2 regions of the Pseudoalteromonas sp. BSi20480 genome follow, and region 2 is predicted to be linked to the other one. Evidence: predicted binding sites of a transcription regulator. Region 2 holds the regulator's gene; the other holds the start of a gene.
What was found. Region 2 encodes FliA, which starts transcription of late flagellar genes. Its sites were predicted from a motif close to CTAAAGNTNNNNNNNNNNNNGCCGATA; they were not measured.

Region 1 (7,281 bases), on a different contig from region 2:
ACTTTTGAAAAGTAGGGGCGCCCGGTTTTGATTTAGGCAAGCTAGATGTGTTTGGATCAAACTTAGGGACGCCGTGGTAACCAATAGGGTCGGCTTCAGCTGGCTTGTAACCCTTACCTTTTTGCGTTTTTATATGAAGAAGTTGTGGGCCTTTTAAATTACGCATATTACGTAATGTATCAACCAGCATGTTTACATCGTGCCCATCAATTGGGCCAATATAATTTAAGCCAAGTTCTTCAAAAAACGTACCAGGGATAACCATGCCTTTAAGATGTTCTTCCATTCTGCTGGCAAGCTCTTTAACAGGCGGTACGCCAGACAGTAACTTTTTACTTCCTTCGCGAATGTTGGTGTAAAAGCTACCAGATAGAATACGCGCAAAGTGGTTGGTTAATGCGCCAACGTTTTCTGAAATCGACATTTCGTTATCATTTAGAATAATAAGCATGTCTGATTTTACATCGCCTAAATGGTTCATCGCCTCAAATGCCATACCCGCAGTAATAGCGCCATCACCAATAACTGCAACCGTTTTACGCCCTGCGCCTTCTTTCTGCGCAGCAATTGACATGCCCAAAGCTGCAGAAATTGAGGTGCTAGAATGGCCAACACTGAATGTGTCGTAGTCACTTTCATCTCTAAATGGGAATGGGTGCAGACCATCCTTTTGGCGAATAGTATGCATTTGGTCGCGGCGACCCGTTAAGATTTTATGCGGGTAAGCTTGATGCCCAACATCCCACACTACACGATCTTCTGGTGTGTTATATACATAATGAAGTGCAACTGTAAGCTCAACTGTGCCTAAACCAGACGCTAAATGACCGCTACTTTGCGATACAGAGTTAAGTAAATACTCACGTAGCTCATTGCTAAACTCGGGAAGTTTATCTTGCGCTAAGTCTCGTAATTGAGCTGGTTTGTCAACCAAGTTAAGTAATGGATACTTGCTACTATCAAGTGTCATGGCTTTTTTATATCCTTCGATCACATTCGCTTTCAAATGGGAGTGAACAACGAATGTTAAGTAATAATGTCAGTGCTATTTGCAATACGCTTAAACTGTGACTAGTGGTCACGTTCAATAAGGTAATTTGCCAGCGACGCAAGAAGCGTAGTATCTGCATCAATAAGTGCTAACGCTTCGTGGGCTTGTGTTATTAAATTTTGCGCCTTTTCTTTAGCGCCTAGCATACCTAATAACGCCGGGTATGTCGCTTTATTCGCTTCTATATCTGAGCCTTGTGGTTTACCTAGTATAAAGGTGTCACCTTCCACGTCTAAAATATCGTCGTGTACTTGAAATGCCAGCCCTATAGCATACCCAAAAACGCTCAAGTTTTCTAAAGTTTGTTCATCTGCTTTTTCACTGCACAGTGCACCTAGTGTTATAGCACAGTTAATTAGTGCACCGGTTTTTAACTTATGGATGCGCTCAAGCTCTTGTACAGAAACAACTTTGTCAGTTGCGGCAATGTCTAAACCTTGTCCTGCCACCATCCCTTCAATACCTGATGCATGTGCAAGTGCAGCAATCATTTTTACTTGTGATTGCGCTGAGCAATTAAAGTTATGTGTGGCTATAAGTTCAAAGGCGAGAGTTTGTAATGCATCACCCGCTAAAATGGCTTGCGCTTCGCCATACACAATATGGCAAGTGGGGTAGCCGCGGCGTAAATCGTCATCATCCATAGCTGGTAGGTCGTCATGTACTAATGAATAACTATGAATGCATTCTATGGCTGCAGCCAAAACGTCTAAGTCACTTTTTTTAGCGCCTAGCATTTCACCAACAGCGTACACCAAAAAAGGGCGCAGCCTTTTTCCACCATTAAATAAGCTGTAATGAGTGGCTTCTTTTATTGTTTTATCGCTATCGAGCGGTTGTTCAAAGTAGCTATTGAGTGTAGTAGCTACATCTATCTGAGCACGTTCAATATAGTCTTTTATGCTCACAACTATTCCATATCATTATTAAAGTTTGTAAGTGCTGACTTTTCGCTATTACCCATTAAAATAGATACTTTTTGTTCTGCTTGCTGTAGTTTTTCAGATGACGCACCAGCGAGTGCAATACCACGCTCGAACTGCTTTAATGATTGTTCAAGCGATAAATCACCTTGTTCCATTTCACTAACAATTGTTGATAATTCTTCTAGTGCTTTTTCGAAACTTAAGTTTTCAGGTTTTTTAGTCGCCATCTTTATTTCAGCTTACATGATAAATTTAGGAGCCAATTTTAGGGGGAATGCTAAACTAGGTCAAAGGATGATATGAGTTTTTTACATTTAGCGCGATTAATCGCGTGTTAATCAGTGTTATTAGTCAGGAAAACTCGATAATTAGGCAGTGCGCCTAACTTGATATAAAATAATAAATATAACTTTTATGTTTATTTACAAAAATGACTTAAGCAATTCAGTATGTTGCCGATAAGCAGTTAATAATAAAAAGTTTATGATAAGGCATTTAAACATGAAATCTCTGGAGGAAATGTGGATTTAGCAACCATAATAGGGATCCTAGGCGCAATAGGCTTAATTGTCATGTCTATGTTTATGAGTAGTAGCGGTGAAATGGGCATGTTTGCCGATGCGCCTTCAAGTGTAATTGTATTTGGTGGCTCGCTGTTTATTGTTTTATCAAACTTCACTATGTCTCAGTTTTTAGGGATAGGTAAGGTGGTTGGTAAGGCATTCATGTTTAAAATTGAGTCGCCTGAAGAGTTAATAGAAAAAGCAGTAGAGCTTGCGGATTCTGCTCGTAAAGGTGGCTTTTTAGCACTCGAAGAAGCTGAAATCCCAAACCCATTTATGCGTAAAGGCGTTGACATGCTTGTTGACGGTCATGACGCAGATGTTGTGCGCGCTACACTTCAAAAAGATATTTCCCTAACCACGACCCGTCATGAACTAGGTGCTGGCTTATTTAAAGCACTTGCCGACATAGCTCCCGCAATGGGAATGATTGGTACATTGATAGGCCTAGTTGCCATGTTATCAAACATGGACGACCCCAAAGCTATCGGACCTGCAATGGCCGTGGCACTATTGACCACTCTGTATGGTGCATTTTTGGCGAATGTAGTAGCAATTCCGATTCAGGTAAAACTAGAGCTGCGTAAAGACGAAGAAGCGATGAATCAGCGTTTGATTCTCGATGCTATTTTAGGAATTCAAGATGGTCAAAACCCCAAAGTTATTGAAGGTATTTTGAAAAACTACTTGGCTGAGTCTAAGCGTAAAGTTGATACCGAGGAGTAACCATGTCTGATGAAGAGTGCAAATGCCCACCCCCCGGTTTGCCTGCTTGGATGGGTACATTTGCTGATCTAATGTCGTTATTGATGTGCTTTTTTGTACTCTTATTGGCATTCTCAGAAATGGATGTACTTAAATTTAAACAAATTGCAGGTTCTATGAAATTTGCTTTTGGTGTGCAAAATAAAATTGAAGTTAAAGATATCCCAAAAGGGACATCGGTTATCGCTATGGAATTTACTCCAGGTAAGCCAGAGCCTACACCAATTGAAACTATTCAACAGCAAACCGTTGAAATGACTCAGCAAATGCTAGAGTTCCAGGCTGGTGATGAAAGTTCAGCGGGCGGCAGGCAAGAACAGCGAGGCGATAAACGTGGCGGTGAATCTAGAAGTACCTCACAAGAGCAGTCATCAGAACAAGCAATATCCGCTGCAGATCAAGAGCAAACAAATGAGCTGGTTAAAAAAATAGCGCAGCAGTTAGAAAGGCAAATAATAGATGGTGCAATAGAACTTGAATCATTAGGTCAGCAAATTATTATTCGTATTAGAGAAAATGGCTCGTTTCCTTCGGGCAGTGCTTTTTTACAACCTAAGTTTAAACCGATTATTCAAGACATTGGCGAACTTTTAAAAGACGTACCAGGTGAAATTACAGTATCAGGGCATACAGATGATTTTCAGGTATCAAATGAGTTATACGTAAATAACTGGGATTTGTCGTCTAAGCGTGCAGTGGCTGTTGCTAGCGAATTACAAACAGTTCAAGGGTTTGATAAAACACGAATGATGGTTGTAGGGCGAGCAGAAACTCGGCCGCTTGTGCCTAACGAGACAAATGAAGACCGGCGCCGGAATCGCCGAGTTGAAATATCTATATTACAAGGTAAAGCAAAAGAGTCTGACCCTATTGATGTGAGGTAATTCTCAAATTATAAAGCTGGGCTTAATTAGTAGCCCAGCTTTGAGTTTTACAAATTATTACCAGTCTCTATTTATTGAACCGACAATAAATCAAAAACTCCCCCTCTTTAAAATAGTTATGCTAAAATACTGTTTATATAACCAGTTGTAGGCCGGCGCATGAAACTCTACATCGCAGAAAAACCATCACTTGGACGTGCAATTGCAGATGCGCTCCCAAAACCACATAAAAAACACGACGGTTACATTGAAGTCGCAAATGGTGATTGTGTCTCGTGGTGTATTGGCCATTTGTTAGAACAAGCTGAACCTGATGATTACGATGAACGCTATAAAAAATGGCAATTAGAACATCTCCCTATAGTACCTGAGCAATGGCAGTTAAAAGCTAAACCTAAAACTCGTAAGCAATTAACTATTTTAAAAAAGCTAATCAAACAGGCATCAACGTTAGTTCATGCTGGCGATCCCGACCGTGAAGGGCAGTTACTTGTAGATGAAGTGATAGAACAAGCCAAAATAAGCAAAGCTAAAAAGCAAGGTATTCAGCGTCTACTTATAAGCGATTTAAACTTAGCTGCAGTTAAAAAAGCGCTTGGTAGTATGCACTCTAATCGGGAATTTATTCCACTAAGTGTATCTGCACTTGCACGTTCACGAGCTGATTGGCTTTTTGGTATGAACCTCACTCGGGCTTATACTTTAGCGGGACAAAAAGCAGGGTTTGGTAATGTACTATCAGTTGGGCGCGTACAAACGCCAATTTTGGGCTTAGTGGTAAATCGTGACACAGAAATAGCTAATTTTATATCAAAACCATTTTATGAGGTGCTAGCTAGTTTAGTTACTCCTGAGAAGCAGGTATTTAAAGCAAAGTGGGTACCGAGTAAAGCTTGCGAACCTTATCAAGATGAAGAGGGGCGAGTGCTAAATAAAGCATTGGCCGAAAACGTGGCTTCGCGTATCACTAATCAAACAGGAGAGGTGACATCGCTTGAACAAAAACAAAAAAAGCAAAGTGCACCTCTACCTTATAATCTATCAGCACTGCAAATAGATGCAGCAAAGGCATTTGGTATGGCTGCCCAACAGGTGCTTGATATTTGCCAAACACTTTATGAGCGCCATAAATTAATTACTTATCCTCGCTCAGATAATCGATATTTGCCTAAAGAACATCATTTAGATGCACCTTCAATTTTAAAAGCAATTGCAACTAATGACGGTCAAAAAGTGGAGTTAGTAAATGGTGCAAATACTAAGCAGCGCAGTAAGTGCTTCAATGACTCAAAAGTAGCTGCGCATCACGCTATAGTACCTACGGCAAAGCAATTAAAGTCAGCTAGCTTAGCCAAGGATGAAGCAAAAGTGTATCAGCTTATTTGTAGGCACTATTTGATCCAGTTTTACCCAGACTATATTTATAACGAAACTAAAGCAGAGGTGACAATTGCTGGTGGGTTATTTAAAGCCAACGCTAAACAAGAAGTCAGTTTGGGGTTTAAGGTATTAATGGGTAAATCAGAATTAAAAGAAGAGGCTACTTTACCTTACCTTGAAAAAGGGATGGACCTGGTATGTACACAAGGTGATGTAGTAGAAAAGCTTACTTCACCTCCCGCTCATTTTACTGATGCAACTTTACTAGGTGCTATGACGGGGATTAGCCGTTATGTAAAAGATCCACATATCAAAAAAATATTAAAAGATACTGATGGTTTAGGTACAGAGGCTACTCGTGCAGGCATTATAGAGTTGTTATTTAAACGGCGTTTTTTAAAGCGTGAAGGCAAAACAATCAAAGCCACCGAAACAGGCCTTGCATTAATTAGTGTTTTGCCTGAAGGTTTAGCAAGTCCTGACTTAACAGCAAAGTGGGAGGCGAGTTTAGGCAGCATTGCTCAACAAGCAATGAGCTACCAACAATTTTTACAGCCGCTGCTGGTGGAGCTTGAAGGCTTTGTAATGCAAGCAGCTAATTGCGATAGCCATGTATTTTCAAAACTGCCCCAAACACCGCCTAAAAATCGTTTTGCCAAGCGCAGTAAAAAAGCACCATTTAAAAAATCTAATTATAAAAAGAGCTCAACAAAAGTTTAATGGCTGAGCCCTTAAGTGGGATTTATTTTGTATTAAATAATGCAACTGCCGCATTACTCATGGCTTTTATACCAGTAGGTAAAGCTACTTTGTAATCTGGTGCAAATTTACTTGAGTGCAATGAAGGAAGTGTTTCGTTATTTTTCATCGCTTTTGCATATTGTTGTTGGTTAACTCCGCCTAACCAAAATAATGTAATTGGGATATTTTCGTCGGTACGGCCATAAAGACCAAAGTCTTCACCTGCCATTACGGCTTGGGTTTCAAGTACGTTTGTGTCGCCTATCGCATTTTTAATAGCACTTCGCACTATATTAGTCTGCGAAGGATTATTATAAGTAGATGGAATTGATTCATCCTCATGGACTATAACAGCAGGGTAATCGCTTTCATCTAGCCCTGCGCTTTGCGCAATACCTGCGGTTATGCGTTTTATTGCAGCAATTTGTGCATTGCGTACATCTGGGTTGTAACTACGCAGTGTAAGTTGCAGTTTCACTTCATCAGAAATAACATTATGTTTAGAGCCGCCATGTATAGAACCGACTGTTATAACAGATGGTTCTAAAGGTGAAAGTTCGCGACTTGTAATCGTTTGTAAAGCAAGTACTGTGCGCGCAGCAATAACTACTGGGTCAATAGTGGTATGAGGGTACGCGCCATGGCCGCCTTTACCTTTTATATTAATATCAACAGAATCCACACTTGCCATGGTATATTCATTTTTCATAGTTACTTTACCCGCAGGTACACTGGCACTAACATGCAATGCAATAACGTGGTCGGGCTTTGCGTATTTACTAAATAAACCCTCATTTAGCATCGCTTTAGCTCCACCTCCAACCTCTTCTGCAGGTTGTGCAACCATCATTAATGTACCTTTCCATTTATTTTTATGAGTAATGAGTTGCTCGGCAGTGCCTATAAATGAGCTCATATGAATATCATGGCCACAGCCATGCATAACACCAACTTTTGCACCATGCTCGTCA
Region 2 (7,281 bases):
CTAGGACTACGTGTTGAACGTAACTTATCACATGTTTTATCTGGTGAATGTGAACTTGATGAAATTTTAGTTGAAGGCCCCGCAGGTATAAAGATTGTACCCGCAACGTCAGGCTCTCAAAGTATGGTTGAATTGTCGCCTTCAGAGCACGCGGGACTTATACGGGCTTTTAGTGAATTAAATACAGAATTTGATATTTTAATTGTCGATACAGCCGCAGGTATTTCAGACATGGTGCTGAGTTTTTCTCGCGCGGCACAAGACGTCATGGTTGTTGTATGCGACGAGCCCACATCGATTACAGATGCTTATGCGCTCATTAAAGTGTTGAGTCGCGAGCATGGTGTATACAAATTTAAAATTGTTGCAAATATGGTCCGTAGTATGCGTGAAGGGCAAGAGTTATTTGCTAAACTTTCCAAAGTGACCGATCGTTTTTTAGATGTATCAATGGACCTGGTCGCAACGGTTCCCTACGACGAAAATATGCGCAAAGCAACGCGTCGCCAAAAAGTTATTGTAGAGCTTTTTCCTAATTCGCCGGCGGCACTTGCGTTTCAAGCGTTAGCAACAAAAGCAGTTAAATGGCCAATACCTAATCAACCATCAGGTCATCTGGAGTTTTTCATAGAGAAACTAGTAAACGGCTAATTATGACAACATTGGTGAATAAAGTTATGGGATATCAATCAGCACAAAATTTAAATGTGATTGTTGAAAAACATGCATCACTTGTCAAAAAAGTGGCATGTCATCTTATAGCGCGTTTACCAGCCAGCGTGCAGCTGGACGATTTAATACAATCAGGAATGATAGGTCTGATTGAAGCATCTAAAAGTTTTGATGCAACCAAAGGGGCTAGCTTTGAAACTTTTGCGGGGATTCGTATTCGTGGGGCAATGCTTGACGAGATGCGACGTGGCGATTGGGCACCCCGTTCAGTGCATCGTAAAAGCCGTTTGGTGGCCGAAACAATTGCATTTTTAGAAAAAAGCTTAAACCGTGAGCCGACAGATATAGAAGTTGCTGAAAAACTTGAAATTTCGTTAAATGAGTACCATCATATCTTAAACGATGTAAATGCAAGTAAAGTACTCGGTATTGAAGACCTTGGTGTTGATGAAGATGCCATCAGTCCAGTGGGCCAAGATTTAGCGCTAGACAAACCGTTTAATAATGTTAAAAATGAGCGGTTTAACGAGTCTTTATTAGGTGCAATAAAATCTTTACCAGAACGTGATGCAATGGTGCTGTCTTTGTACTATAACGATGAAATGAATTTAAAAGAAATAGGGCATATACTCGATGTAAGTGAATCGCGTGTAAGTCAAATACATGGTCAGGCGATGATTAAGCTTAAAGCTAAAATCAATGACTGGATAAATTAGTAGTAAGTAAACAAGGTTAAGACCTCACTGGGGGATGTTTTGGATAAAAACATGAAAATTCTGGTTGTTGACGATTTTTCAACAATGAGACGTATTATTAAAAATCTGTTGCGTGACTTAGGTTTCACTAATGTTCAAGAAGCAGACGATGGGTCAACCGCTTTGCCAATGCTACAAAATCAAGTATTTGATTTTGTTGTTACCGATTGGAATATGCCAGGAATGCAGGGTATAGACCTACTTAGAGCAATACGTGCGGATGATAAGCTTAAACACATTCCAGTATTGATGGTAACGGCTGAAGCTAAAAAAGAACAAATTATAGCGGCAGCTCAGGCAGGTGTGAATGGTTATATCGTTAAGCCATTTACTGCTGGAACACTCAAAACTAAATTAGAAAAAGTATTTGAACGTTTAGGCTAATGATAGGGGGAGAGGCTTATGTCAGCACTTGCTGCGCCTCAAATAACTTTAGAACAAGCTCGTCAGCTCGTTGTTTTTCTAGAAAACGGTGAGCAAGACAAAGCCAATCAGTTAATTTTAGATACCGCTTCTAAGGAGCAATCTGAAATATTTGCTGAGGTTGGAAAGTTAACCCGTCAATTGCATGAAGCTTTAAAAAGCTTTGAGCTAGACACTCGCTTATCTGACTTAACTACCGATGCTATTCCAGATGCAAAAAAACGGCTCAATTATGTTATAGAAATGACAGAAAATGCCGCGAATAAAACAATGGATGCTGTTGAGGCTAGCCTACCAATTGCTCAACAGTTGGCAGACGAAATATCTCATATCAAACCGACATGGGATCGCCTAATGAATCGAGAGATTGAGTTAGGGGAGTTTAAATCGTTATGCCACAGCATTGATAAGTTTATGAACAATTCTCATCATAAAACCGATGAGCTGCAAAGTTTGATGACTAATGTACTTATGGCACAAGACTATCAAGATTTAACCGGCCAAGTTATTCGCCGAGTTATTGAGCTTGTTAGAGAAGTTGAAGAAAGCTTAATTCATCTTTTGACAGCCTTCGCTGATCAAAGCGAAAGCAAAGCCGAAAAAATAGAACAACAAAAAACAAATGAACCATTAGACGAACAAACTTTAGCAGGTCCAGAAGGCCCTATTATTGATAAAGAATCACGTAATGATGTTGTATCTGATCAAGATGAAGTCGATGATCTTTTATCAAGTTTGGGCTTCTAAGAGGAGAGTAACTGCATGTTTGAAGTCGATGAAGATATTTTACAAGACTTTCTTGTAGAGGCAGGAGAAATCCTAGAGCTTTTATCTGAACAGTTAGTTGAGCTGGAAAACAATCCAGAGGACACCGAATTACTCAATGCCATATTTAGAGGGTTTCACACTGTAAAAGGTGGTGCTGGGTTTTTAGCTATGACCGAGCTCGTTGACGCATGTCATGGCGCAGAGAATGTCTTCGACCTGCTTAGACAAGGCGTACGAACGGTTAATTCGGAATTGATGGACGTAATTTTACAAGCTCTCGATACGATTAACGAGATGTTTGCCACCATTCAAAATCGTGACAAACCAGAACCCGCCGATCCCGAACTTCTTGAAACCCTTCATAAACTAGGTTTACCTCCAACAGAAGAAGAGCTTGCTGGTGACTCACCCGTTGATTCAACTGAAGAACCTCAAGCCGAGGTTATTGATGCCCCAGTTGCCGAGGAAGCCTCAGGAACTGATGAAGAAGATCCGTTTGCATTTGACGAGCTATTTAGCGGTGGAACAGTTGAACAAAGCGATGATGAAACTCAGATTGACGAAATAACAGAAGATGAATTTGAAAACTTACTAGACGAATTACATGGAAAAGGTCAAAGCCCAGTAGCTGAAAGCGCGTCCAGTAGTAGTGATGTCAGTGGAGACATTACAGATGATGAGTTTGACAACTTACTTGATGAACTTCATGGCGTTGGAAGCTTTGGTGCTGTTGCGGCCAGTGAGCCTGTAAAAGAGCAAACAGCAACTAATAATTCTGCAGAAAGTTCTGCAACGCCTTCAACACGTTCACCTGCAAGTGATTCTAGCGATGATGAAATTAGCGATGATGAGTTTGAAGCATTGCTTGACGAACTTCATGGATCAGGTGCCCCTAAATCAATAGAGAGCCCTGCAGCTTCAGAGCCGAAGCCCGCTGCTAAACCTGTGGCTAAGGTAAGTGAGCCTGTTAAAAAGCCTGAACCTGTAAAAGCCGCTGCGCCAAAACCAGTGCAAAAGCCTGCAGAAAAAGCAGCTCCAGCGCCTGCAGCTGTGAAAAAGCCAGCTCCTCCGCAAGCAGAAACAACAGTCCGAGTTGACACAAAACGCCTAGACCAAATAATGAATATGGTGGGTGAGCTTGTACTTGTTCGTAACAGATTGGTAAGTTTAGCCACTAACTCAGAAAGTGAAGCAATGGGCAAAGCCATTTCTAACTTAGATGTTGTGACGGCTGATATCCAAGGCGCAGTAATGCAAACGCGAATGCAGCCAATTAAAAAGGTATTTGGCCGCTTCCCTCGCGTTGTTCGTGACTTAGCACGAAGCTTAAATAAAGATATTAGTTTACAGCTTGTTGGTGAAGAAACCGATTTAGACAAAAACTTAGTTGAGGCACTTGCAGACCCACTAGTTCACTTAGTTAGAAATTCAGTGGATCACGGTATAGAAATGCCAGCTGACCGTGAAGCAGCAGGCAAACCTCGGACGGGTAATGTTACACTTTCAGCGTCTCAAGAGGGAGACCATATTTTGCTTACCATCAAAGATGATGGTGCGGGTATGGACGCAGAAAAGCTCAAAAAGATAGCGATTGGTAAAGGGGTAATAGATCACGATCAAGCAAGTCGTTTATCGGATACTGAAGCCTACAACTTAATATTTGCACCAGGATTTTCGACCAAAGAAGAGATCTCTGACATCTCAGGCCGTGGTGTGGGAATGGATGTTGTAAAAACTAAAATCACTCAACTTAATGGCTCAGTGAGTATTCAGTCAGAGCTAGGTGTTGGTACAATTTTAGAAATAAAAGTACCGTTAACACTTGCGATATTACCAACCTTGATGGTTGTAGTTGGCGAACAAACATTTGCATTACCATTAGCAGGTGTAAGCGAAATATTCCATTTAGATCTAACCAAAACAAATGTTGTTGATGGTCAATTAACCATTATTGTACGTAAGAAAGCGATACCGCTATTTTATCTTGAGCATTGGTTAGTTAAAGGAGCAGATCGCACTCAGCGCAAAGCGCAAGGTCATGTTGTTATTGTTCAAATAGGTACTCAGCAGGTTGGTTTTGTAGTTGATTCTTTAATAGGTCAAGAAGAAGTTGTAATTAAACCTCTTGATGCTCTTTTGCAAGGTACTCCAGGTATGGCAGGCGCAACTATTACATCAGATGGTGGAATTGCACTAATTTTAGATGTTCCAAATATGTTAAAACACTACGCTGGCTAAATCATAAAGTAGGTACACACAAGATGTGTACCTACGTATAAATTTAATAAGAGAGCTAAATGGCCGTAAAAGTTTTAGTTGTTGATGATTCGAGCTTTTTTCGTCGTAGAGTAAGCGAAATCCTTGAACAAGACAGCGACATACAAGTTATAGGTTTTGCCATTAATGGCAGAGAGGCTGTAGAAAAAACGGCTCAGCTTCGTCCTGATATGATCACGATGGATGTAGAAATGCCTGTGCTTGATGGTATCAGTGCTGTTAAAGAGATAATGGCAAGTAACCCCACGCCAATATTAATGTTTTCCTCTTTAACCCGTGCTGGCGCAACAGCAACACTTGATGCGCTTGATGCTGGAGCGATGGATTTTTTACCTAAAAAGTTTGAAGATATTGCACGTAATAATGAAGATGCGATAAAGCTCCTTCAAGCTAAAGTCAAAGAAATTGGTAATAAGCGCATTCCTAGAGCCTTTAGGCCAATAACACACCAGAAACCAGCGGCACGCTCTGTGCCTGATAAAACCAGTAATACTGGGTCTTCAATCAGGCAACCAGATAGAAGTTTTCAGCGTTCAACAACCGCATCGACATTAACAAAAACACAAAACAACGTACCAACTCGTGCAAGTGGCAAGCAATACAAGCTTGTGGCTATCGGTACATCTACTGGTGGTCCTGTTGCTTTACAAAATGTGCTTACGCAATTACCCGCTAATTTTCCGCATCCCATTTTACTTATCCAGCATATGCCTGCTGCTTTTACACCGGCATTTGCAGCTCGTTTAAATGGATTGTGCAAAATAAAAGTAAAAGAAGCACAGCAAGGTGATCGTCTTGACCCTGGAACTGCCTATTTGGCTCCTGGCGGGCAACAAATGATGGTTGAAGGTCGAGGTGGTTCTAAAACATTGCGCGTTTTTGAAGACAATAGCGAGCGAATCACTTATAAGCCCAGTGTTGACGTTACATTTGCAAGTATTGCAAAAGCTTATCAGGGAGATGTTTTAGCTATTATTTTAACCGGCATGGGGGCTGATGGTAGAGATGGCGCAAGAATGTTAAAACAAACTGGCGCCACTATTTGGGCACAAGATGAAAAAAGCTGTGTTGTTTATGGTATGCCACAAGCTGTTGCTAATGCGGGGCTTTCAAGTGAGAGTTTAGCGCTTGACGATATTGCAACGCGGATAAAAAGCGAAACTGGTTGTGGATAAGCTTTCTGTACTTGGTTTAATTGTTGCACTAAGTGCTATAGCAATTGGCTATCATTTAGAAGGTGGTGTTATTGCCGCCCTTTTTAATGGCCCTGCGCTCATTATAGTACTAGGTGGGACAGTAGGCGCTGTAATGCTGCAAACGTCTACTAGTACCTTTAAAAAAATGCTTAGAATGAGTCACTGGGTATTTGTGACTCCCAGTTACAATATTGATGATGCAATTGAGCAAGTTAAACGTTGGTCTCATAAAGCGAGACAAGAAGGATATTTGGCATTAGAGGATGAGGCCCTAACTCACTCAGATGTATATGCAGCAAAAGGGCTGAGTTTACTTGTTGATGGCGGTTCAGAGCAGAGGCTACGTGATACGCTTGAAATAGATTTAATGTTGGAGCGTGAGCGTTTGCTTGAAGCTGCACGTGTATACGAAGCAATGGGCGGTTATAGCCCTACTATCGGTATTTTAGGAGCTGTTCTTGGACTTATTCAGGCTATGTCTTTTATTACCGATCCACAATTGCTTGGTGCTGGAGTTGCAACAGCCTTTATTGCAACGATTTATGGGGTGGGGTTAGCTAATTTATTATTTTTGCCAATGGCACATAAGCTCAAGCAACGTGTAGAAGAAAAGATGCTTTACCACGAAATGCTTGCAGAAGGGATAATTGCAATCAGCGATGGCCAAAGCCCAATGAACATTGAGCTAAAGTTAGAAGCTTATCGTGTTGAACGGCCAAGCCTAGTGGACGCATAAAAATGATGCGTCGACGATTTGGTCGCTCGGCCCATAAAAACCAGCATACAGAGCGCTGGTTAGTATCTTATGCGGATTATATGACCATTATGTTTGCCTTCTTTGTTGTAATGTATGCGATTGCGATTAACAAAGAAGAAAACTTCCAAATTTTATCCGATTCCCTAGAGCAAGTATTCGACAAGTCGGCTCGTGTTTATTCTCAGCAAGGTACGGGGGTAGATGGTACTGGAATACTTACTGATAGGGTTACTCCTGAAGATGAATTGCTGTATGGCGAAAGTATCAACAAGGAAGAGCAAGGCCCAGAGTTGTTAGACGGCCAAAGTGAGACAAGTAATATACAGCAAAAATATTTAGGAAAACCACTTGATAGCTTATTAACGAAACTTCAGTCAGCGCTTATTGATGAAATACGTGATGGTGAAGCCAATCTAGAATTGCATCAAGATTG

Region 1: pomA (flagellar motor protein PomA) is a predicted target of FliA. The motif match lies at 2,412-2,438, and genes of this name have one in related genera.

What each region holds. Positions count from the first base shown of each region.
Region 1 covers NZ_BADX01000156.1:1,718-8,998, reverse strand. The annotation lists partial or broken gene dxs (1-deoxy-D-xylulose-5-phosphate synthase) at 1-970, opposite strand, end outside; gene ispA ((2E,6E)-farnesyl diphosphate synthase) at 1,072-1,959, opposite strand; gene P20480_RS03120 (exodeoxyribonuclease VII small subunit) at 1,962-2,204, opposite strand; gene pomA (flagellar motor protein PomA) at 2,499-3,266, shown strand; gene P20480_RS03130 (flagellar motor protein MotB) at 3,269-4,189, shown strand; gene P20480_RS03135 (DNA topoisomerase III) at 4,349-6,289, shown strand; gene P20480_RS03140 (M20 metallopeptidase family protein) at 6,312-7,281, opposite strand, start outside.
Region 2 covers NZ_BADX01000166.1:73,936-81,216, reverse strand. The annotation lists gene P20480_RS01870 (MinD/ParA family ATP-binding protein) at 1-651, shown strand, start outside; gene P20480_RS01875 (RNA polymerase sigma factor FliA) at 678-1,388, shown strand; gene cheY (chemotaxis response regulator CheY) at 1,428-1,811, shown strand; gene P20480_RS01885 (protein phosphatase CheZ) at 1,830-2,597, shown strand; gene P20480_RS01890 (chemotaxis protein CheA) at 2,613-4,856, shown strand; gene P20480_RS01895 (protein-glutamate methylesterase/protein-glutamine glutaminase) at 4,916-6,070, shown strand; gene P20480_RS01900 (flagellar motor protein) at 6,063-6,827, shown strand; gene P20480_RS01905 (flagellar motor protein MotB) at 6,830-7,281, shown strand, end outside.